4 regions of the Agrobacterium tumefaciens genome follow, and region 2 is predicted to be linked to each of the others. Evidence: riboswitches for the same ligand, from Rfam matches in the RefSeq annotation. Region 2 holds a riboswitch; each other region holds the start of a gene.
The links. A riboswitch is a leader RNA that binds a small molecule or an ion and turns the genes downstream of it on or off. The one in region 2 is predicted to bind cobalamin.
Positions count from the first base shown of each region.

Region 1 (5,436 bases), 840 kb from region 2:
ATGGGCGGGCTGAATGTGACGCCCGAAACCTCCTATGCTGCGCTTGATCCTGACAGCATCGATGCGCTCGTCATTCCCGGCGGTCTCAGCTGGGAGAAGGGCACGGCCGCCGATCTTGGCGGGCTGGTGCATCGCTTTCGCGAAAAGGACCGGCTGGTTGCCGGTATCTGTGCGGCGGCAAGCGCGCTGGCGGGCACGGGTATCCTGAACGAGGTCGCCCATACCGGCAATTCGCTCGCCTCACACAAGGCCTATCCGGCCTATAATGGCGATGGTCTTTATCGCGACCAGCCGAAGGCGGTGAGCGATGGCGGCATCATCACGGCAGCCGGCAGCGCGCCGGTGAGTTTTGCGGTGGAAATTCTGAAAAACCTCGGCCTCTTTGGTCCGGAAGCCGAGGCGGAACTTCAGGTTTTTGCAGCGGAGCATCGGTAAGGCGCAGCCGTCTTGATGCCGTACAATCTCTCCACTTCCCCGTCATTCCGGCCTTGAGCCGGAATCCAGCCGACCCGCGTCTGCGCGACGAGAAGAGTCTTTTCAGCCCAGGGACCTGGGCTGGCTGGATACCGGCTCAAGGCCGGCATGACGGAAGTGGGAACATCAGGCCAGTCAGTGCCGATCAAGCACCCGGCAGACACGCGCCGCAAACTCCGGCCCCTCGCCGGCAATCGCACGGCGGATATCGCGGCTGTTCAAATGCAGGCTGCGGCCGGCGGGCAAGTTTGATCGTTTGATCTTGGCGATTGCCGCAGCGGCAAAGGCAGCTTCGTGGTCATAAAAATAGGCAAGCGCCGCATCACGATCAGGACTTGCGCCCAAAACTGCCTTGAAGGCAAGGCGGTGCACGGCGCAGAAAGCGCCGTGACCGGGAACGGCAAAACGCAGCGCATCGAGTTCGTCACTCCACTCCGCTGCGTCCTGCATGGATTTACGCCGACTGGAAGCGTTTCAGGAAAAACGCGCTCAATGTACCAAGCAGCGCCCAGAAAACGAAGCTGGTGATGGTGGCGGCAACGATGAACTGCCGTTCCAGCGGCAGCGGCGCCAGCGCATGTTCACCTTCCGGCGGCAGCGGCGCGCCCACCACATGCGGCGCGACGATCAACACCAGAGCCATAACGATGGCCCAGGGCTCGCGGCGGAACGCAATCAGTGCAATGCCGCCCGCGGTTGCGGCAACCGTCGAGAGCCACCAGATCTGCCGTGCCTCAAGTGCTGCGGCCGGGCTTCCCGGCAATTCCGGCGGCAGGCCGATCATCGGTGCGAGCATCACGGCGGCAAAACCGGCAACGCCCCACAGAAGGCCTTCGCGCCAGCCGGCATCGGTGCCGCGCAGCGAGATGAGACCGGTCAGAACAAGCGCGTAACCGATGGCCGTCAGCACATTGGCAGCAACAGTATAGGCGGTGCGCTCGAAACCATCGGCTGGAGCCCATGCCTCGTCATTATGCTCATGGGCGGGAACAGCAGCGCCGGGTGCTGCCGCATCATGGCTGTGGGCCGCTTCGCCGCCGGCGCTTTCAAAGGTTTCGGCCTGAAGGATGAGCGGCGTGGTGCCGAAAGCCTGCATGGCCGAGACGGCCAAACCGCCGACGACGCCGACCAGAACGGCGGTAAAAACGATATTGCGAAAAAATGACATGCCGTTTCCCCTCAATGGCAGGGGAAGGCATTGGCATGACGCGTGTCATGCGCGGCATTGTGAACAGCTTCCACATGCGAAAAGCCGACAAAACCGACGACGAACAGGCCCAGCACGATCGCCGTCAGCGATTGCGCGAAGCTGCCCGTTTTTGCTGAAACGGCTGCATTGGCCGTATTCTGCTGGATAGACATGGTGACCCCTCTCCCGGCGCGACCCCGCGCCATAAGAAGCGGCCGAATGGCCAAAGCCACAAGACCGCATATGATACACTTCACCACGGGGATACGAGACTGACACAGGGATATCGAACCGACGACCCTGACATTCCGCTCTTCCGGACACCCCGCCGGCATGGACATTTCCGCGATGGCAGGTCTCCTGGCTTACGGGTCAAAACCTGAAACACCTTCCCGGCATCGCCCTCGCCTTGAATAGGGGCGAGATGGCTTGCCAGTGGCATTTCGTTTCAGGCTCTCCGCTCACAGTTGCGGGGGCAGCCACGAATGAGGATCGGCTCCCTATCGTGTTCCCTTTTCACCTTCCGGAACGCCCGGAAGGAACCATCACGGTCATGTTATCCGCCGGGTAAGTGCGGGAGTCAATGGCGGCGAGATGTTCATACGGCCGGTAACGCACCTCATTCAATGTCATCCGTCGGGCGAAGTATCGCCTTACCGAGACGGGATCGCCTTAAGGTAGGCGGCAATGGCATTGCGGTCTTCGGCGGTCAGACGCGCCATGTTCTGCTGCACCTTGACCATGGAGCCGCCGACGCTGTCGAATTCCGGGGTGAAGCCGGTTTCCAGATAACCGGCAATATCGGCCGTCGTCCAGGCGCCGATGCTCTGAGAGCCGGGCGTGATATCGGGGATACGGCCCTCACCTTCCGGGTTGGGGCCGCCGGCCAGCCATTTGTCTTTCAGGAAACCGCCGAGAGCGTCGCGCGGGGTATGGCATTCGCCGCAATGGCCCGGCCCTTCCACCAGATATTGGCCGCGCAGCAATTCGGCATTGGCATTGGCAAGCTCGACGCGCGGCGGGGCGGAGGTGTCGAAATACAGGAACTTCCAGCCGCCGAGCGCCATGCGCAGGTTGAAGGGAAACGGCAGATCGTGATCCGGCGCGTCATTCTGGCTGGCCGGCAGGGTTTTCAGATAACCGAACAGGTCGTTGACATCCTTCTGCGTCATGCGCGCATAGGAAGCGTAAGGGAAGGACGGGTAAAGATGTTCGCCGTTCTTTCCCACCCCGCGCGTCATGGCATCGCCGAATTCCGCCAGCGTCCAGCTGCCGATGCCGTGCTGCGGATCAGAGGAAATATTGGGCACATGGAAGGTGCCGAAGGGGCTTTTCAGCGGCTGCCCGCCGGCGAGCGTCCGCAACGCGTCACCCGTGGCATCCGGTGCGGCATGACAGCTTGCACAGCCACCCGCCCAGAACAGCGTTTCGCCATTGGCCAGATCCGGCTCGCCAAGGCTGACCCAATGGCTGGGCGCCTGACGCTGCGGCGCGGTGACCCAGGCGAAAATGCCATAGCCGGCAATGGCCGCGATCACGGCCCCACCCACAAGCTTCGTCCAAATGGAAGACATACCCCTCTCCCCATTCCCACCCGAGTTGATCAGGTGTCTTTCAACGTGAAAAAACGCCGCCGGGAAGCGGCGTTTTGAAATTCGTGATTATTTCTTCAAACGATAGGTCTGGTGGCAGGTGCCGCAATCGGCGCCGAGCGTCTGCATGGCGGTGGTGACGCCCGCCTGATCGGTGGGGAGATTGGCAAGAACCGTATCGGCATCAGCACCGAGCTTGGCCGCCTTGGCCTTGAAGTCCTCGAAATTTTCCCAGATGGCCGGAGCCGCCGCGCTTCCAGTCTCGGTGCCGGCGGGGAACTGTTCGGGGAAAGCCTTGGCATTGGTGCTGATGGTCGTGACGGCAGCCTTGACGGCTTCGGCATCGAAGGGCTTCTGGCCCTTGGAGATGGCAGCGAGCGCACCCATGGAACCGCCAATCTGCTTCATCATGCCTTCGCGTTTTTCGACTTCGCCGGCAGCATAGACCGCTCCGGCGCAAAGACAGCCGAAAAGCATGGCCGCCGCGATGGTTTTCAGTTTCATACACTCTCTCCTTGATTCCGGCAGGTGCCGGACGCTTGATGGAACGGCGCGAGGATGCCCTTTCCGCATGGCGAAAAGAAGTCACATTGCGGTGAATTCCGCCGTGAAAACAGAAGTCTAGAGTATCAGGCCGAAAAGTATCTGACGGTTGTCCCACAAGGCCCCGTGACAAAACAACGGGCCTTGGCAGAGCATTCGTTGGTGTGCGGGGAATGGCCTCCCTGGAGCGGCAGTATCTGTTCGTCTTATTCGCCGAGGCTCCACGACAGGGCTTCCCAAAATGTCAGCAGCGCTGCGGCAACCAGCATGAAACCGGCAGCGCGACCGATGAAGATCGTGGCGCCGGGGGAAGACACCAGCCATTGCCGGCTTTTATCCGCCGTCAGCGCCAGCGCGCCATAAACGGTAAACTGCGTTACCGCCACCATCACGCCCATCACCAGCCCCTGCATCCAGATCGGACCATAGGCAGGGTTGAGAAATTGCGGGTAGACCGCCATCATGAACAGATAGGCTTTCGGGTTGGAAAGGCAGGTCAGCACCGCCCGCCAGAACGCTTTTTTCACTGAGGCGCTCGCCTGCGCCTCATCGCCATTCACGACGATTGCGCTGCGCATCAGGCCGATGCCGATCCAGACCATATAGGCAGCGCCGGCAATGAGAAGCGGCAGGAACAGCGACGGCATCCAGGTGGCGAGCAGGCCAACGCCGGCCGCGCCATAAAGCGAATGCACGATGCCGCCGGCGCTCATGCCGCTTGCGGCCGAAAGGCCGGTTTTCTTGCCGCCCGTCAGCGCACTTGCCAGCACGAACAGCATGTCCATGCCCGGCAGGATGATGATGCCGAACAGGAGCAGAAAGAAAAGCCAGAGATTTTCGGCGTAACTCATGTCAGTATCTCCCCAGACGGTTCGCGGCACATTTAGGAATATGCATGTTTCTCAATGTGTTTTGCCGTTTATAGGAAAAGCCAACTGACAGCATTGTGTCAGTTGTCTTGAAAAAACGCCGGGAAAATGTCAATGCGCAAGGCGTCGAGACTGTTCGAGATCATCCAGATCCTGCGACTGGCGCGCCGGCCAGTCACGGCACAGACAATCGCCGACAAGCTGGAAGTGACGGCGCGTTCGGTCTATCGCGACATAGCCGCCCTTCAGACCATGCGGGTGCCCATCGAAGGCGAGCGCGGCGTCGGTTATATTCTGCGACCCGGCTTCAGCCTGCCGCCGCTGATGTTTTCCATCGAAGAGACCGAGGCAATCGTGCTGGCGCTCGCCATGGTTGGCCGCTCCAGTGATACCGAATTGCGGCAGGCAGCGAAAAAGGCCAGTGACAAGATTGCCGCTTCCCTGCCCGAACCCCTGTCCAAAACCCTGTCGGCCAATGCCCTGCATGCCTGGGGCAGCATCGCACCCGCGCCTGTCGGCATCGATCTTGCGACGGTCAGGCGTGCGGTGCGCGATGAAGAACGGCTGGAAATCAGCTATCGCGATGAAACCGGCACAGAGACCCGGCGGCAGATCCGGCCCATTGCCGTGATCTATTATTCGGAGACGGTGAATATCGTCGGCTGGTGCGAGTTACGGCAGGCGATCCGCAACTTCCGCTCGGACCGGGTCTTGACCTGCGAAAGCACCGGCAGCTTTTTCAAGCTGGAAGGTGAAAAGCTGCGGCAAT
Region 1 is NZ_CP039903.1:589,461-594,896, reverse strand. Features, by position in the region: gene CFBP6623_RS02950 (type 1 glutamine amidotransferase family protein) at 1-435, shown strand, start outside; gene CFBP6623_RS02945 (hypothetical protein) at 610-924, opposite strand; gene CFBP6623_RS02940 (CbtA family protein) at 929-1,642, opposite strand; gene CFBP6623_RS02935 (CbtB domain-containing protein) at 1,654-1,836, opposite strand; cobalamin riboswitch at 1,997-2,225, opposite strand; gene CFBP6623_RS02930 (cytochrome c) at 2,317-3,237, opposite strand; gene CFBP6623_RS02925 (c-type cytochrome) at 3,325-3,759, opposite strand; gene CFBP6623_RS02920 (LysE family translocator) at 4,005-4,649, opposite strand; gene CFBP6623_RS02915 (helix-turn-helix transcriptional regulator) at 4,782-5,436, shown strand, end outside.
Region 1: another riboswitch for cobalamin. It lies ahead of CFBP6623_RS02935 (CbtB domain-containing protein); the one in region 2 lies ahead of nrdH (glutaredoxin-like protein NrdH).

Region 2 (5,436 bases):
ACGAGACGATCCGAGCCCAGGATATCGCCCAGCAGGCGCCGATCCTGCAATTCTTCGGCGCCAATATCCGTGTCGGCAGCGCGGTCTTCACCTATGGCGTCATCGCCATGGTTCTGCTTGTCGCCCTGCTCTGGTATGTGCTCAACCGCACCGCCTGGGGCCGCCATCTTTATGCTGTGGGTGACGATCCGGATGCTGCCGAACTTGCCGGCGTCAACGTCAAGCGTATGTTGACCACCGTTTATACCCTGTCCGGCCTCATCTGCGCCTTCGCCGGCTGGGCCTTGATCGGCCGCATCGGCTCGGTTTCGCCGACCGCCGGTCAATTCGCCAATATCGAATCCATTACCGCAGTGGTCATTGGCGGCCTGTCGCTGTTCGGCGGGCGCGGCTCCATCATGGGTATGATCTTCGGTGCCCTGATCGTCGGCGTCTTTTCGCTCGGCCTGAGGCTCATCGGGACAGACCCGCAATGGACCTATCTGTTGATCGGCGTTCTCATCATCATGGCTGTCGCAATCGACCAGTGGATCAGAAAGGTAGCAGGCTGATGGCAAAAGAACCCATTCTCACAGCACGCAATCTCGTCAAACGCTACGGCCGGGTAACCGCCCTCGACCATGCCGATTTTGATCTCTATCCGGGCGAAATCCTCGCTGTCATCGGTGACAATGGCGCCGGCAAATCCTCTCTCATCAAGGCGATTTCCGGTGCGGTGACGCCCGATGAGGGAGAGATCAGGCTGGAAGGCCAGCCCGTGCAGTTCCGCTCGCCCATCGAGGCGCGCAAGGCCGGCATCGAGACGGTCTATCAGAACCTCGCGCTCTCACCGGCACTTTCCATAGCTGACAATATGTTCCTCGGCCGGGAAATCCGCAAAGCCGGCATTCAGGGCAGTCTTTTCCGCGCGCTGGACCGCCCGGCCATGGAAAAATTCGCCCGCGAGAAACTCTCGGAACTCGGCCTGATGACGATCCAGAACATCAATCAGGCGGTGGAAACCCTCTCCGGCGGCCAGCGGCAGGGTGTAGCGGTGGCGCGTGCGGCGGCCTTCGGCTCCAAGGTCGTCATACTCGACGAACCGACGGCGGCGCTTGGTGTCAAGGAAAGCCGGCGCGTTCTGGAGCTTATTCTGGACGTGCGCTCGCGCGGGTTGCCGATCGTTCTCATCTCGCACAACATGCCGCATGTTTTCGAGGTTGCGGATCGCATCCATATCCACCGGCTCGGCAAGCGCCTGTGCGTCATCAATCCGAAGGACTACTCCATGTCCGACGCCGTCGCCTTCATGACCGGCGCCAAGGAAGCGCCGAAGGAAACGCTTGCCGCATGACGCTGAAGCTTGAAACGATCGCCGAGGATGTTCTTCGGCGGGCAGAGGGCAAATCCCGTTTTATCATCGCTATTGCCGGTCCCCCTGGGGCCGGCAAATCCACGCTGGCGGATGCCCTTTGTGACGCTTTGCTCGCACGGGGCGAAACGGCCGCCGTCCTGCCGATGGATGGCTTCCATATGGACAATGGCATACTTGAAGAGCGAGGGCTGCTGTCGCGCAAGGGCGCGCCCGAAACCTTTGACGTGCGTGGTTTTCTCGATATCGTCTTTGCCGTTCGCAAGGGCGGGCAGGAGGTGCTTGTTCCGGTTTTCGACCGCTCCCGCGAAATCGCCATTGCTTCCGCCCGCGCCATCGCGCCTGAGACCCACTTCATCCTGGCTGAAGGCAATTATCTGCTGCTCAACGAGGCGCCTTGGACAGCGCTTTCCGATAACTTCGACCTCACCATTTTCGTTGGACCGTCCGTCGCGGTGCTTGAAGAGAGGCTGCGCAACAGATGGCAGGGCTATGGTCTTGATGCAGCTGCGGTCCACGCCAAGCTGTTTGAAAACGATCTTCCCAACGGCAAAAGGGTGATCGAGAACACCCGCCCCGCCGATATTCACATCGATATCTGGGAATAGATTAACGCTTTCCCGTCCTGTGGCGGCAAGGCGCACTTGTCGTTAAGCCTTTGTTGACCATGTGTTGAATCTTTTTGATCCACAGGGTGGGGCTTTCCTGTGTCTATTCATTGACGTGAAAATTTCCTCATATACTATATGTGGTGTTCGAGGTTCTTCCGATTCGCAAGGATTGGGAGCTAAGACGGGAATTCGGTGCGTAACGCCATTATGGCGAAGCAAGGCCGAAACTGCCCCCGCAACTGTAAGCGGCGAGCATCGTTCCGATTTGGGTCACTGGGGTCAAAAGCCCCGGGAAGGCCGGAACAGATGTTGTGACCCGCAAGTCAGGAGACCTGCCTTGAGCGCAAACGTCCACGGGCGGGGTGTCCGGAAGGAAGGTATGGCGCAAATGAATTGCGTTCGCCCTTTTCTGCCCCCTCCAGAACAAGCTTCGGGGTGAAGTCATGCCAGTGCATTTTTTTAAGTTCCTGCGCTCATCGGCGTAGAGAGTGATCTTACGCGGCCCGGAACATTTTCAGGGACACCGGTTTCCGTCCGGAAATGCGACAAACCCTCTAAGCCGTGCGCCTCACCTGAATGACAGATCCATCCACCCGATTGCGACCGCAATCGGCAATGTTGAGCCGTGTGTAATGCGGCTTCGAAAGGGAAATTATGACCGTCACCGTTTACAGCAAGCCCGCCTGCGTCCAATGCACCGCCACCTATCGCGCGCTGGACCGCATCGGTGTCCCCTATGAGATAGTCGATATTTCTGAAGATGCGGATGCGCTCGATCACGTTCGCGGCCTCGGTTACATGCAGGTTCCCGTGGTCGTCGCCGGCGAACGCCATTGGGCGGGTTTCCGGCCGGATATGATCGGCGCGATCAGCTGAGGCGGCAGCGTGATGGGGCTGATCGTTTATTATTCCAGCCGCTCTGAAAACACGCATCGTTTCCTTCTGAAGCTCGAGCGGCGCTTGTTTCGCCTGCCGCTCGGTGCTGAGGATGACGTGCCTCAGGTGTCGGAGCCCTATGTGCTCGTTACCCCCACCTATGGCGGCGGCGGTATGAAAGGGGCAGTGCCGAAGCCGGTCATCCGGTTTTTGAACGAGCCCTCCAACCGAAATCTCATTCGCGGTGTCATCGCGGCGGGCAACACGAATTTTGGCGCAGCTTTCGCATCCGCCGGAGATATCGTCTCGCGCAAATGCGCAGTGCCGTTTCTCTATCGCTTCGAGCTTCTCGGCACGGAGGAAGATGTCGCCAACGTCAAACATGGATTGGAACGATTTTGGACACGCTAACCTCGAGCGCGCTGCGCAAGGACGCCAAACAGCCGGCAGCCACAACTCAGAAACCGCTCGAAGCGGCTCTGGACTATCATGCGCTGAACGCGATGCTGAACCTTTACGACGAGAACGGGAAAATCCAGCTCGACAAGGATCGCCTGGCCGCCCGGCAATATTTCCTTCAGCACGTCAACCAGAACACCGTCTTTTTTCATAACCTCAGGGAAAAGCTCGATTATCTCGTGACGGAGGGCTATTACGAGCAGGAGGTGCTGGACCAGTACTCCTTCAATTTCGTTCGAGATCTCTATGACGAGGCCTATGCCCGGAAATTCCGTTTTCCGACCTTTCTCGGTGCCTTCAAATATTACACCTCTTATACGCTGAAGACCTTCGACGGAAAACGCTATCTGGAGCGTTACGAGGACCGCGTCTGCATGGTGGCGCTGGCTCTGGCGCGCGGCGATGAGCAGCTTGCCCGCGACCTGATGGACGAGATCATTTCCGGCCGCTTCCAGCCGGCAACCCCGACATTCCTCAACGCCGGCAAAAAGAGCCGTGGTGAACTGGTCTCATGTTTTCTGCTGCGTGTGGAAGACAATATGGAAAGCATTGGCCGCTCCATCAATTCGGCGCTGCAGCTTTCGAAGCGCGGCGGCGGCGTGGCGCTGTCCCTGACCAATATTCGCGAATTCGGAGCGCCGATCAAGCAGATCGAAAACCAGTCTTCCGGCGTCATTCCTGTCATGAAGCTATTGGAAGACAGCTTTTCCTACGCCAACCAGCTCGGTGCGCGTCAGGGTGCCGGCGCAGTCTATCTGCATGCCCACCACCCTGACATCATGCGCTTCCTCGATACCAAGCGCGAAAACGCCGACGAAAAAATCCGCATCAAGACCCTGTCGCTCGGGGTGGTTATCCCTGACATCACCTTCGAACTCGCCCGCAACAACGAGGATATGTACCTGTTCTCGCCCTATGACGTGGAGCGGGTATATGGCGTGCCGTTGACCGAGATTTCTGTCAGCGAAAAATATCACGAGATGGTCGCCGATAGCCGCATCCGCAAGAAGAAGATCAAGGCGCGCGAATTCTTCCAGGTGATCGCCGAGATCCAGTTCGAAAGCGGTTACCCATACATCATGTTTGAGGATACGGTGAACCGCGCCAATCCGGTCGCCGGCCGTATCAGCATGAGCAATCTCTGCTCGGAAATCCTGCAGGTCAGCGAGGCAAGCGAATTTAATGCAGATTTGTCCTACAGCCATATGGGCAAGGATATTTCCTGCAATCTCGGCTCGCTGAACATCGCCTCGGCGATGGATTCGGCCGATTTCGGCAAGACGATCGAGACCTCCATCCGGGCGCTGACGGCAGTGTCGGACATGAGCCACATTTCCTCCGTTCCTTCGGTGGAAAAGGGCAATGATGCGAGCCACGCCATCGGGCTTGGCCAGATGAACCTGCACGGTTATCTGGCGCGCGAACGCATCTTCTATGGTTCTGAAGAAGGCGTCGATTTCACCAATATCTATTTCTACACCGTGACCTATCACGCCATCCGCGCCAGCAACCGTCTTGCCGTGGAACGGGGCCAGAGCTTCAAGGGCTTTGAGAATTCCAAATATGCCTCGGGCGACTATTTCGACAAATATACCGACCGGGAATGGTTGCCCGCGACGGAAAAGGTCCGTGAGCTGTTCGAAAAAGCCGGCATTGCCATTCCAACGCAGGAAGACTGGCAGGCGTTGAAGCAGGACGTGATGGCATCGGGCCTCTATAACCAGAACCTTCAGGCCGTACCGCCAACCGGTTCGATCTCCTATATCAACCACTCCACCTCTTCCATTCATCCGATCGTCTCGAAGATCGAAATCCGTAAAGAGGGCAAGATCGGCCGCGTTTATTACCCGGCTTCCTATCTCTCGAACGACAATCTCGAATATTATCAGGATGCCTATGAAATCGGCCCGGAAAAGATCATCGATACCTATGCTGCCGCCACCCAGCATGTCGACCAGGGCCTGTCGTTGACGCTGTTCTTCCGCGATACGGCGACCACGCGCGATATCAACCGCGCGCAGATCTACGCTTGGAAGAAGGGCATCAAGACCATCTATTACATCCGTTTGCGCCAGATGGCGCTGGAAGGCACGCAGGTTCAGGGCTGCGTTTCCTGCACGCTCTGAATTGAGGGACAAG
Region 2 is NZ_CP039903.1:2,802,974-2,808,409, forward strand. Features, by position in the region: gene CFBP6623_RS13950 (ABC transporter permease) at 1-551, shown strand, start outside; gene CFBP6623_RS13955 (ATP-binding cassette domain-containing protein) at 551-1,333, shown strand; gene CFBP6623_RS13960 (nucleoside triphosphate hydrolase) at 1,330-1,959, shown strand; cobalamin riboswitch at 2,093-2,316, shown strand; gene nrdH (glutaredoxin-like protein NrdH) at 2,617-2,838, shown strand; gene nrdI (class Ib ribonucleoside-diphosphate reductase assembly flavoprotein NrdI) at 2,851-3,249, shown strand; gene nrdE (class 1b ribonucleoside-diphosphate reductase subunit alpha) at 3,237-5,423, shown strand.

Region 3 (5,436 bases), on a different replicon from region 2:
GAACGGCTTTTTCCTGTGGTGTTGACCCCCGTCTGATGGCGCATGCCAGAGCGAAGATCAAGGCACCCGGATGCTGCCCGCAGCCGTTGTTGACAGCATTGGGAATCTCTGACATTAATTTTCTCGACTGTCGAGAAAATTGTGCAATCACAGAGACCGTCAGCTTTTTTCCGGGCGTTTTCCCTGCATGGAGGTGTGGGGCTTCGCCCTTACCGGGAGGACATCATGAATTCGTTTGCCAAGCTTTTGGCGGGTACGGCCGTACTCGTTTCCCTGCATACCGCCGCCATCGCGGCTGATCTCGTCGTTGGCGTTTCCTGGTCGAATTTCCAGGAAGAGCGCTGGAAGACGGATGAGGCGGCCATCAAGGCAGCACTCGACAAGGCCGGCGCGAAATACATTTCCGCCGATGCGCAGTCTTCTGCCGCAAAGCAGCTGACCGATGTGGAGTCGCTGATTTCGCAGGGCGCCAATGCGCTGATCATTCTGGCGCAGGATAGCGACGCGATTGGCCCGGCGGTGGAGAAGGCCGTTGCCGAAGGCATTCCGGTTGTTGGTTATGACCGCCTGATCGAAAATCAGAACGCCTTCTACATCACCTTCGACAACAAGGAAGTTGGCCGTCTTCAGGCTGCCGAAGTTTTCAAGGTCAAGCCGGAAGGTAACTACGTCTTCATCAAGGGCTCGTCTTCCGACCCGAATGCGGACTTCCTGTTCGCCGGCCAGCAGGAAGTGCTGAAGGCCGCCATTGACGGTGGCAAGATCAAGAATGTCGGCGAAGCCTATACCGATGGCTGGAAGCCGGAAAATGCCCAGAAGAACATGGAACAGTTCCTGACCAAGAATAACAATAAGGTCGATGCGGTCGTTGCCTCGAATGACGGCACGGCCGGTGGCGCTATTGCCGCTCTCGCTGCGCAGGGCATGGCCGGTTCGGTTCCCGTTTCCGGTCAGGATGCAGACTTCGCGGCACTTAACCGCGTTGCGCTTGGCACGCAGACGGTATCGGTCTGGAAAGACAGCCGCGAACTCGGCAAGGAAGCAGCCGGCATCGCGCTGGAACTGGCCGGCGGCAAGAAGATGACGGAAATCAAGGGCGTCACCAGCTTTGATGGCGGTCCGAAAAAGGTAGCGATGCAGTCGGTCTTCCTCAAGCCGATCGCGATCACCAAGGACAATCTGAACGTCGTCATCGATGCCGGCTGGATCAAGAAGGAAACGGCCTGCCAGGGTGTGAAGGCCGGAACCGTGAAGGCCTGCGACTAAGACCCAAGGGTCCAGCTTTGGGCGCTGCGCCACATCGGTGGCGTGGCGCCTTTCAGATGTAAGGAGGACCGGCAGTTCATGGCCGATATGACCCAATCCAATTCCACAGCGTCGCAAAAGACGGAAAAGACAGGCTCGATAACGCGCTTCATCAGTGCCACGGAGCTGGATACCAGGCTGCTCGGCATGGTCGGGGCGCTTCTTCTGATCTGGATCGGATTTCATATCCTGTCTGGCGGCCTGTTCCTGACGCCGCGAAACCTCTGGAACCTTTCAGTGCAGACCGCGTCCGTGGCTGTCATGGCAACCGGCATGGTGCTTGTCATCGTCACCCGCAATATCGATCTGTCGGTCGGGTCGATCCTCGGTTTTTCCGGCATGATCATGGGGGTCATGCAGGCAGAAATCCTGCCGCAGCTTCTCGGCTTCGAACATTGGGCGACATGGATCGTCACGCTTCTCACCGGCATTCTCGTCGGCGGCGCGATCGGCATGTTGCAGGGCTCGATCATCGCTTTCCTGAACGTGCCGTCCTTCATCGTCACGCTCGGCGGGTTGCTGGTCTGGCGCGGTGGCACCTGGTTTATTACCAGCGGGCGTACCGTTGCGCCGATGGATTCCACCTTCCGTCTGATGGGCGGCGGCACCAATGGCTCGATTGGCGCGACATGGAGCTGGATCGCCGCTGTCGTGGCCTGCGTCGCCATCGTGGCGGCCATCCTGAATTCCCGCCATCAGCGTCGCCGTTTCGGTTTTCCGCTGCGGCCGGTCTGGGCGGAATATTTTCTGGTGGCGCTCGGCTGCCTCATTGTTATCGGTTTTGTGGCGGTGGTGAACAGCTACCCCTGGCCTATCAACATTGCCCGCAACTATGCTGACGCCAATGGCATAACCTGGCCGGAAGGCGGGTTGTTCATTGCGCACGGCATTGCCGTTCCGGTGCTGATGGCGCTTGCGGTTGGTGCGGTCATGACCTTCATCGCCACGCGGCTGCGCTTCGGGCGTTATGTCTTCGCCATTGGCGGCAACCCGGAGGCTGCGGAGTTGGCCGGCATCAAGACCCGCTGGGTCACGGTCAAGATCTTCACGCTGATGGGCGTTCTCTGCGCCATCGCCGCAGCCATCTCGACCGCTCGCCTCAATGCGGCCACCAATGCGCAAGGGGAGCTGGACGAGCTTTACACCATCGCGGCGGCTGTCATCGGCGGCACCTCGCTTGCCGGCGGTGTCGGCACCATAGCGGGCGCGATGCTCGGCGCGCTCGTCATGCAGTCGCTGCAATCCGGCATGGTGCTGGTGGGTATTGATACGCCCTTCCAGCGCATCGTCGTCGGTGTGGTTCTGGTCGTCGCCGTCTGGCTCGACACCATCTACCGCGCCCGCGCCAAGTAAGAACCGAGGAGAACTCCTATGACGGACCAAGTCACGCCCCTCGTGGAAATGCGCAATATTTCCATTTCCTTCGGCGGCATCCATGCGGTGGAAAACGCCTCTGTTGACCTTTTCCCCGGTGAGGTGGTCGCCCTTCTCGGCCACAACGGCGCGGGCAAATCGACCCTTATCAAGATCCTCTCCGGCGCCTACCGGCGCGATGGCGGCGATATCCTCATCAATGGCGAGGATGCGGATATCCGTAATCCCCGCGACGCTAAGAAATACGGCATCGAGACCATCTACCAGACGCTGGCCGTGGCCGACAATGTCGATGCGGCGGCCAATCTTTATCTCGGTCGCGAGCTGAAAACGAAATGGGGCACGCTTGACGATGTCGCCATGGAAGCCTCAGCCCGCGAGGTGATGGGGCGTCTCAATCCCAATTTCCGGCGGTTCAAGGAGCCGGTGAAGGCGCTGTCCGGTGGCCAGCGGCAGTCCGTCGCCATTGCCCGCGCCATTCTGTTCGATGCCCGTATCCTCATCATGGATGAGCCAACGGCGGCACTCGGGCCGCAGGAGACGGCGCAGGTGGGCGATCTCGTCAAGGAGCTGAAACGGCAGGGCATCGGCATCTTCCTCATCAGCCACGATATTCACGATGTCTTCGATCTTGCCGACCGGGTCTTCGTGATGAAAAACGGCAAGGTTGTCGGCCATGCCCGGACTGAGGATGTCACTAAAGACGAGGTTCTGGGCATGATCATTCTCGGCAAGGTGCCCTCGGGTGCCGTTCCGGGGCCGGGCGCGGTCGCATCCTGAAATGGGGAAATAAAGACATAAAGATTTCTTTATGTCTATTGACATCGTGACGCCTGTGGTGAGAAATGCTGACGTCATGGTTCTCCGGGCCTGAATGTTTCAATCTCGGAGCTAAGAGGGAATCCGGTGCGCCGACGATCGGCAAGGCCGGAGCTGCCCCCGCAACTGTAAGCGGCGAGCCTTTGTCCATCCACGTCACTGGGGTGAAAACCCCCGGGAAGACGGGCAAAGGCGACGACCCGTAAGCCAGGAGACCTGCCAGGACAAAATAACGTCCACGGGCGGGGTGTCCCGGTGGTTGCTGCAATGGTTCGGCAAAGGTCGGGCCTGCACGCGTCCGCTTTACCCATGCCCCCACAACCAAATGGGGTATGACAATGCCAAACAAGACCATTCCAGTCGCATCGCTCGGTTTTCCGAGAATTGGCTGCCATCGCGAATTGAAGTTCGCGCTTGAAGGCTTCTGGTCGGGAAAGATTCCCGAGACGGAACTTCTTGAAACCGCCGCCAGGCTGCGCGCCGAAAACTGGGTGCTTCAGCGCGAGAAGGGGATCGCCCACATCCCCTCCAATGATTTCTCCCTCTATGATCATGTTCTTGATACAGCCGTGATGGTGGGTGCCATTCCGTCGGTCTACGGATGGGAAGGTGGAGACGTTTCCCTGTCGACCTATTTCGCCATGGTGCGTGGCAGCCAGAGCGAGGCCCATGCGGGTTGCGGCCACGCCCACGGGGCAGATGACCTTCACGGGTTGGGCGTTCGGGCGCTGGAAATGACCAAGTGGTTCGACACGAATTATCATTACATGGTGCCGGAGGTTTCCGAGGATCAGCATTTCGTGCTCACCTCGCAAAAGCCGGTCGAGCATTTTCTTGAGGCGAAGGCGCTCGGCATTCACACTCGTCCCGTCATCCTCGGTCCGGTCACCTTCCTGAAACTTGCCAAGGCGCGGGAGGCCGTTTTCAAGCCGCTCGATCTGCTGGCGAAGCTATTGCCTGTTTACGAAGAACTGCTGCGCCGTCTGCATGCGGCCGGTGCGAACTGGGTACAGATAGACGAACCAGTTGCCGCGTTGGACCTTTCCGAGGGTGAACGCCATGCGCTCACAATGGCCTATCAGACCTTGTCGAAAGCCGCGCCGGACCTGAAAATCCTCGTCGCCACCTATTTCGGCGGGCTTGAGGACAATCTGGAAACCGTTGTGGCACTTCCGGTCGCGGGTCTTCATATTGATCTGGTGCGTGCGTCCAATGAGTTCGAGGCTGTGCTGAAGGCTTTGCCCGCAAATCGCGTCCTTTCGCTCGGTGTCATTGATGGTCGTAACATCTGGCGTGCCGATCTTGCGGCAATCGTTGATCGGCTGGAAGCGGCCATTGCCGCGCGGGGCGTAGAAGCGTTTCAAATTGCTCCTTCCTGCTCGCTGCTGCATGTTCCCGTCGATCTCGAACTGGAAACCGGCCTTGATGCCGACCTGAAAAGCTGGCTTTCCTTCGCAACCCAAAAGCTCGGCGAGCTTGCGACGCTCGGCAGGGCGCTCGGTGAGGGCAAGGTTGCGGTTGCGGCTGAACTGGGCGCGGCTTCGAAGGCAGCTGCCACACGCGCCTCGTCGCCAAAGGTGACGAATACAGCCGTGCAGAAACGTATCGGAACGATCGGCGAGGCCGACAGGCAGCGGACGAGCGCCTTTGCCGAACGGCAGAAGGTGCAGGCGCAGGCCATCACCCTGCCGCTCTTCCCGACGACGACCATCGGCTCCTTCCCGCAGACGCCGGAGGTGCGCAAGGCCCGGTCCGCGCATGCGAAAGGTGCCCTGACAGATGCGCAATATGAAGGCTTTCTGCAAAAGGAAACCGAAGCAACCATCCGTTGGCAGGAAGAAATAGGTCTCGATGTCCTCGTTCACGGCGAGTTCGAGCGCAACGACATGGTGCAATATTTCGGCGAGCAGCTTTCCGGCTTCGCTTTCACTCAGCACG
Region 3 is NZ_CP039904.1:647,783-653,218, reverse strand. Features, by position in the region: gene xylF (D-xylose ABC transporter substrate-binding protein) at 226-1,266, shown strand; gene CFBP6623_RS18170 (sugar ABC transporter permease) at 1,354-2,658, shown strand; gene CFBP6623_RS18165 (ATP-binding cassette domain-containing protein) at 2,677-3,459, shown strand; cobalamin riboswitch at 3,520-3,736, shown strand; gene metE (5-methyltetrahydropteroyltriglutamate--homocysteine S-methyltransferase) at 3,837-5,436, shown strand, end outside.
Region 3: another riboswitch for cobalamin. It lies ahead of metE (5-methyltetrahydropteroyltriglutamate--homocysteine S-methyltransferase); the one in region 2 lies ahead of nrdH (glutaredoxin-like protein NrdH).

Region 4 (5,436 bases), 1.4 Mb from region 2:
CCGCCGCCGAGGGCGGACTTCGCACCCTTTGCGTGCGCACCTGCGACGGTTCGTTTTTCCCGATCGCCTCCAATGCTTCGCCGCTCGACTTTCGCGCCCAGGCAGAGCAATGCCAGAAAATGTGCCCGGGTACTGAGACCGAGCTTTATTTCCACTCCATGACGGATCAGGAGACCTCCGACATGGTCTCGGCCGAAACCGGCAAACCCTACAAGGACCTGCCCCCCGCCTTCGCCTATCGCAACGCGTCTGCGAAAGCGCCCGGCTGCGCCTGCAACATGGCCGCCTATCACGAGGACATGCAAAAGCAGGAAGAGGCCGCCCGACCGCAGGCCGAAAAGCCCTATTCCGGCATCACCACCATTCCATCACCGCAAGGTGACAAGCCGAAGGAACCGGCCGAACAGCAACAGGCCGCAAGACCGCCGGAGCAACCGATTCCTGAACGCGACTATGATCCGAACGACGCAAAAGTGCGCGTTATCGGCCCGAAGTTCCTGCCGGACCAGACAGGCCGGATCGACCTGAAGAACCCGGCGCTGAAGGGTATACAACCGCAGCAGTGAAGAGACCGGTCTTCCCTGCCTGCGTCACTTCCGTACAGGCTGAGTGTCTCCCGACCTGCTTTGACGCATCTTCGTGGATGCAGAAAACACATTCTTCACCTCATTCTCCGGCAAATATTCATATATAAGTTGTACTCACAAACGCGATTGACTTCGCCATAAAGGTGCATAGTATACAAATATCCACTTAAAGTGGACGAACACAACATACGAAATATGTATATAACGTGCGGTGTTAGCCGCACGCGCCCTTTCATGCATCTCCAGACGACGATGTCGCCCATCTCGAGCCCGAGTGGACGATCAGAGTTTCATTGACCTATGAAGCCCACAACCATCAGGAGTATAGACATGACATCCATTCAGATCACCGCAACCGGCGTCAAACTGCTCGATCCCTTCGTCCCGGTCATCGCAACTTTGCCGACAGGCGAAGCGAAGGAATCCTATTCCATCTCGGTCTCCGGCATGGGGCAGCTGACCGGCATTTCCTATACCGTGCCGGCGCATACCACGGGAAAAATCAAGGCCCAGCTGCAAATCTCGGCGCTTTCCAGCCAGGATGTGAAGGACCTCAACACGCTTGCGCTCGGAATGCTGGATGCTTCCTACCGCGAGGAGATCAACGAATACGAAAAGACCACGGCCAGCGCCAATCTTTCGGTCTGGACATGGTTCTTCGGCGGCGGCGGCGCTTCCGCCTCTTATGAAAAGACCAAACAGGAAATGCGCTCCAAGGGCCTGACGGATCAGCAGATCACCATGCTGATGGAGGCCTTCCTGGAACGCGCAACCAATATGTCGACGGTCGAGATCGAGTTCTATGTGAACAATCAGAACAACGACTACGCCGTCTCCGGTGACGTCTATCTCTACACGGTTTCCGGCACCATCAGCACTGAAAAAGGCACCTCCCAATACCGCATGCTGGCCGATCAGGCGGCGGCTGGCGGTCCTCCGCCAGCCGGCGGCGGCGCTCCCTCCAGCGGCAAGATCATTCCGCTGAACTGAGGGCTCGCGGGGCACGGGCGGCGCAGCCCTTCACCCCAACGGGCGCGCCGCCCCTTAAGAGCATTTCCAGGAAAAGTGGAACCCGGTTTTCCGTCCGGAAATGTGTCAAAACAAGGAGTTGGAGTGTTTTCGTGATTCGAAGAAAAGCGAAAAAACTCTAAAAAACCAGACATCCATCCTTCACCCCTTTTTCCATGAGGCAAGCGAATGACTTTCGAGGAACTCACCGCGCTCAAGGAGCGGCATTACCATCAGCTGACAGGCATACCCGGCGTCACGGCGATCGGCGTCGGGTTGCTTGAGGACGCCGCCGGCGAACTGACACAGGAGCTTGGCCTGATCCTTTACCACCGCGCGCCGGATCCATCGCTGAAGGCGGGTCTGATGACGACGCTGGGCGGCGCGCCGCTGCAGGTGCGGGAAGGATCCTTCGACCGCCCGAGCGAGGCGGTGCGAGAACTGCCCGCGCCCGGGACGGCATGGAAGGATCACCCCAGACGCCTCTCCGACAACCCGCGCGAAAAAGTCGTGGAACCGATGGTCGGCGGCATCAGCGGCAGCCCGGATTACTGGTCCTGGACGGATACCGTCGGCACCATCGGGCTGGTCGTGCGGGCCGCCAACGGAACGCCGCTGATCATGAGCAACGAGCATGTCATCTGCCGGGACAATGCCCAGGTCGGCGATGACGTGTCGCAGCCGGCGCGCACCTGGTTTGGCGATCTTGCCGCCAATATCGTCGCTTTCCAGAAAGGCAACATCGTCTATCAGGGAACGACCTATGGCGTCGATGCGGCCGTCGCCAGCCCGGCGAATGGCCGGCTCGCCACCATCGGCGCAATCTACAACCTCCCCTCGCCGGTGGGGGCGGCCGTTGCGGCGCTCAACATGAATGTTACGAAATCGGGCGTGACCAGCAATATCACCAATGGCGTCGTTTCCGGCTTTTACGACGTGCAGCAGCCGAATATGCGCAACCAGATCGGCATATCGCCGCGCCGCGCCGGCGAGGTCTTCAGCCAGCCGGGCGATAGCGGCAGCGCTGTCATCGACACCGCCGGCAACAATGTCGTCGGATTGTTCTGGGGCGCAAGCGGCGCGATCAGCCTCGCCAGCCCCATTCATCCCATCCTCAATCTTTTTAACTGCACCGTCGTTTGAAGAGACGGTCGCCACCACCCTTCCCGGCTTCGGCCGGGAGGAGTGGATGTCGCCGGTCAACCGCCCCAGCGGTTACGAAACACCAGCTCCTCCAGCGGCACGCGCTGCCGCCAGCCTTTCACCGCCAGTTCCGGCTCGTTGTAGAGCGTATCGACACGGCCGAGGCAGAGCCAGGCGACGATTTCAATATGGTCGGGAATACCGAGGATGGTGCGAATGTCGCTATCGTGGAAAATACTGACCCAGCCGACGCCGACGCCTTCGGCACGCGCCGCGAGCCAGAGGTTCTGGATGGCGCAGACGGTGGAATAGACATCCGTGCGCGGATTATGGGTGCGGCCCAGCACCACCTTGCCACCGCGTGTGGGATCGCAGGTGACGCAGATGCTGAGCGGCGCCTTGCGGATGCCTTCGAGCTTGAGACTGCGATAAAGCGCCTGCTGCTCGCCCGTAAACATCGCCGCTGCCTCTTCATTGGCGCGGCTGAAGGCCACAAAGGCCGCCTGACGGATGGCAGCATCAGTGACGAGCGTGAAATTCCACGGCTGCATGAAACCGACCGAGGGAGCCGAATGCGCCGCTTTTAACAGACGCTCGACAAGTTCGTCCGGCAGCGGATCGGGCAGGAACTGGTCACGCACATCGCGGCGCGTCTCGATGGCGCGGTAAATCGCCTCGCGTTCCGCACCGGAAAACGGGCGGGCGGGCGAAAGCGCGTGGTCGAATGGGCTGGCTTGCAATGGATCGCCAGCGGACGGATCGGTCGGCATCGTTTAACCCCAACAATGCGGGCGCGCCGCTGCCGAAACCATACCGGTTTCGCGCGCACAACGCGCCTCTTCAGCAACCTGCCGCCGTCCGCGCGGTTCGGTCTATCCTGCCAGGCCGGTCTTCTGACTCGACTTCATCCGCCCCTTTCGCCTTCCCGAATAACTTCAGTGGCTTATGAAAAGGGCATCCGCCTCACAGCGCTGGGCACGTTCCGGTTTTTCACCGAATTCCCGATTCTCCCGCCGCAAGGGCGGGCACCTGACGAGAAAACTTATGATCAAGAGGACTTGCGAATGCAAGTATCGTAAGGGCGGTGCGGCAATGTGACCTCAACGAAAACCAAATCGCATCATTCCACAGGGAAATAGCGCACATAAGCGAATTCATCCCCGTCAGGCGACCAGTTGGGCGAGTTCATCGTCCCCTGCCCGCCGAAAAGCTCAAACAGCGTTTCAACATTGCCGCCATCCATATCCATCAGCCGCACCCGCACATCAAGATCACGCGGATGGTCGAAGACATCGCCGCCATAGGAGACAAACACCACCTTGTCACCTTTGGGAGACGGATGTGGAAACCAGTCACCATAGGAACTGTCGGTAATGCGCTCGACGGCGGAACCGTCCACCCGCACCCGCCAGATCTGCATCAGCCCCGTGCGGCTGGAATTGAAATAGACCCACCCACCGTCAGGCGAATAATCCGGCCCGTCATTGCGGCCCTCGCCATGGGTAAGGCGTGTTTCGACGCCGCTCTCAATATCCATGGAATAGATGTCGAAGACCTGATCGCGAATGCCGCAATAGGCGAAACTCTTCCCGTCCGGCGCCCAGCCGTGCCAGTAGGAGGGAAGGTTCTTCGTCATCAGCTTCGGCGTGCCGCCCGTCGATGGCAAAAGATAGATGGCGCTCTTGCCGAATTCCACCTTGTCGGAAATGGCATAGAGCGAACCGTCAGGCGAAATGCCGTGGTCGTTGTTGCATTGCGTCGCAAAGCCGGTATCGACCTTCTCCGGTGAGGAGTCACCGAATGGGGACAGGCGATAGAGCAACCCCTCGCTGTTCAACAGCAGATATTTGCCATCCGGCGACCAGTTCGGCGCTTCGAACAATTCCGGCGTCTGCCACACCGCCCGCATCTGCCGGGTGCGGATGTTGAAGATTTCGATGGAACTGCGCATGCTGCCTCCCGGGCTGTCGATAGTCTGGATCGGACCCTTGGCTGGTGCAGACATTCCGTTTGCTTTCGCCGCCATGGTGATTATGATCCTATGACCGCAGGCACCGTCCTGCAAATTCAAATCGGAAAAAACGCCAGCGTTCCGGCACCGCCCGTAACCCTCCCCGTTTCTCCCAGATCCGAGGTTCCGCGATGAATACCATCGCCGATCACGGCATCCGCTTCGGGCGGATCGCCGCAATGCTTCCTGTCAGAAATATCGAAAAGGCCCATGATTTTTATGTCGGTGTGCTGGGCTTCACAAAAACCTTCGAAAACGGCAACCCCGTCGGTTTCATGATCCTCAAACAGGGCAATGCCGAACTGCACCTGACATTGCAGCCCACCCATAAGGCAGCGCCCTTCAACGTGGCGCATATGATGGTCAGCGATGTCGATGCGCTGCACGCGCTCTGCAAGAGCCACGGGTTGCGCATCATCAAGGGCCTGCAGGACAAGGATTATGGCCTGCGCGCCTTTGTCTTTGAAGACCCTGACGGCAACCGCATCGATGTGGGGCAGGTTATTTGAGATGAATCGGCGGCGCGGCGTGTCCGCGCCGTCTGTTTATCCTCATTGTGGACCGAGCGTGTGCCGCTCATTTCTTCTCCCCGCCGGGGAGAAGGTGGCGCGCAGCGCCGGATGAGGGGGCGACGGTAGAGATATGCGGAGAGCTGGCCCCCTCATCTGCCCCTTCGGGGCATCTTCT
Region 4 is NZ_CP039903.1:1,401,784-1,407,219, forward strand. Features, by position in the region: gene CFBP6623_RS07010 (DUF2865 domain-containing protein) at 1-566, shown strand, start outside; gene CFBP6623_RS07015 (hypothetical protein) at 918-1,577, shown strand; gene CFBP6623_RS07020 (hypothetical protein) at 1,785-2,738, shown strand; gene bluB (5,6-dimethylbenzimidazole synthase) at 2,795-3,508, opposite strand; cobalamin riboswitch at 3,605-3,786, opposite strand; gene CFBP6623_RS07030 (TolB family protein) at 3,859-4,689, opposite strand; gene CFBP6623_RS07035 (glyoxalase superfamily protein) at 4,881-5,258, shown strand.
Region 4: another riboswitch for cobalamin. It lies ahead of bluB (5,6-dimethylbenzimidazole synthase); the one in region 2 lies ahead of nrdH (glutaredoxin-like protein NrdH).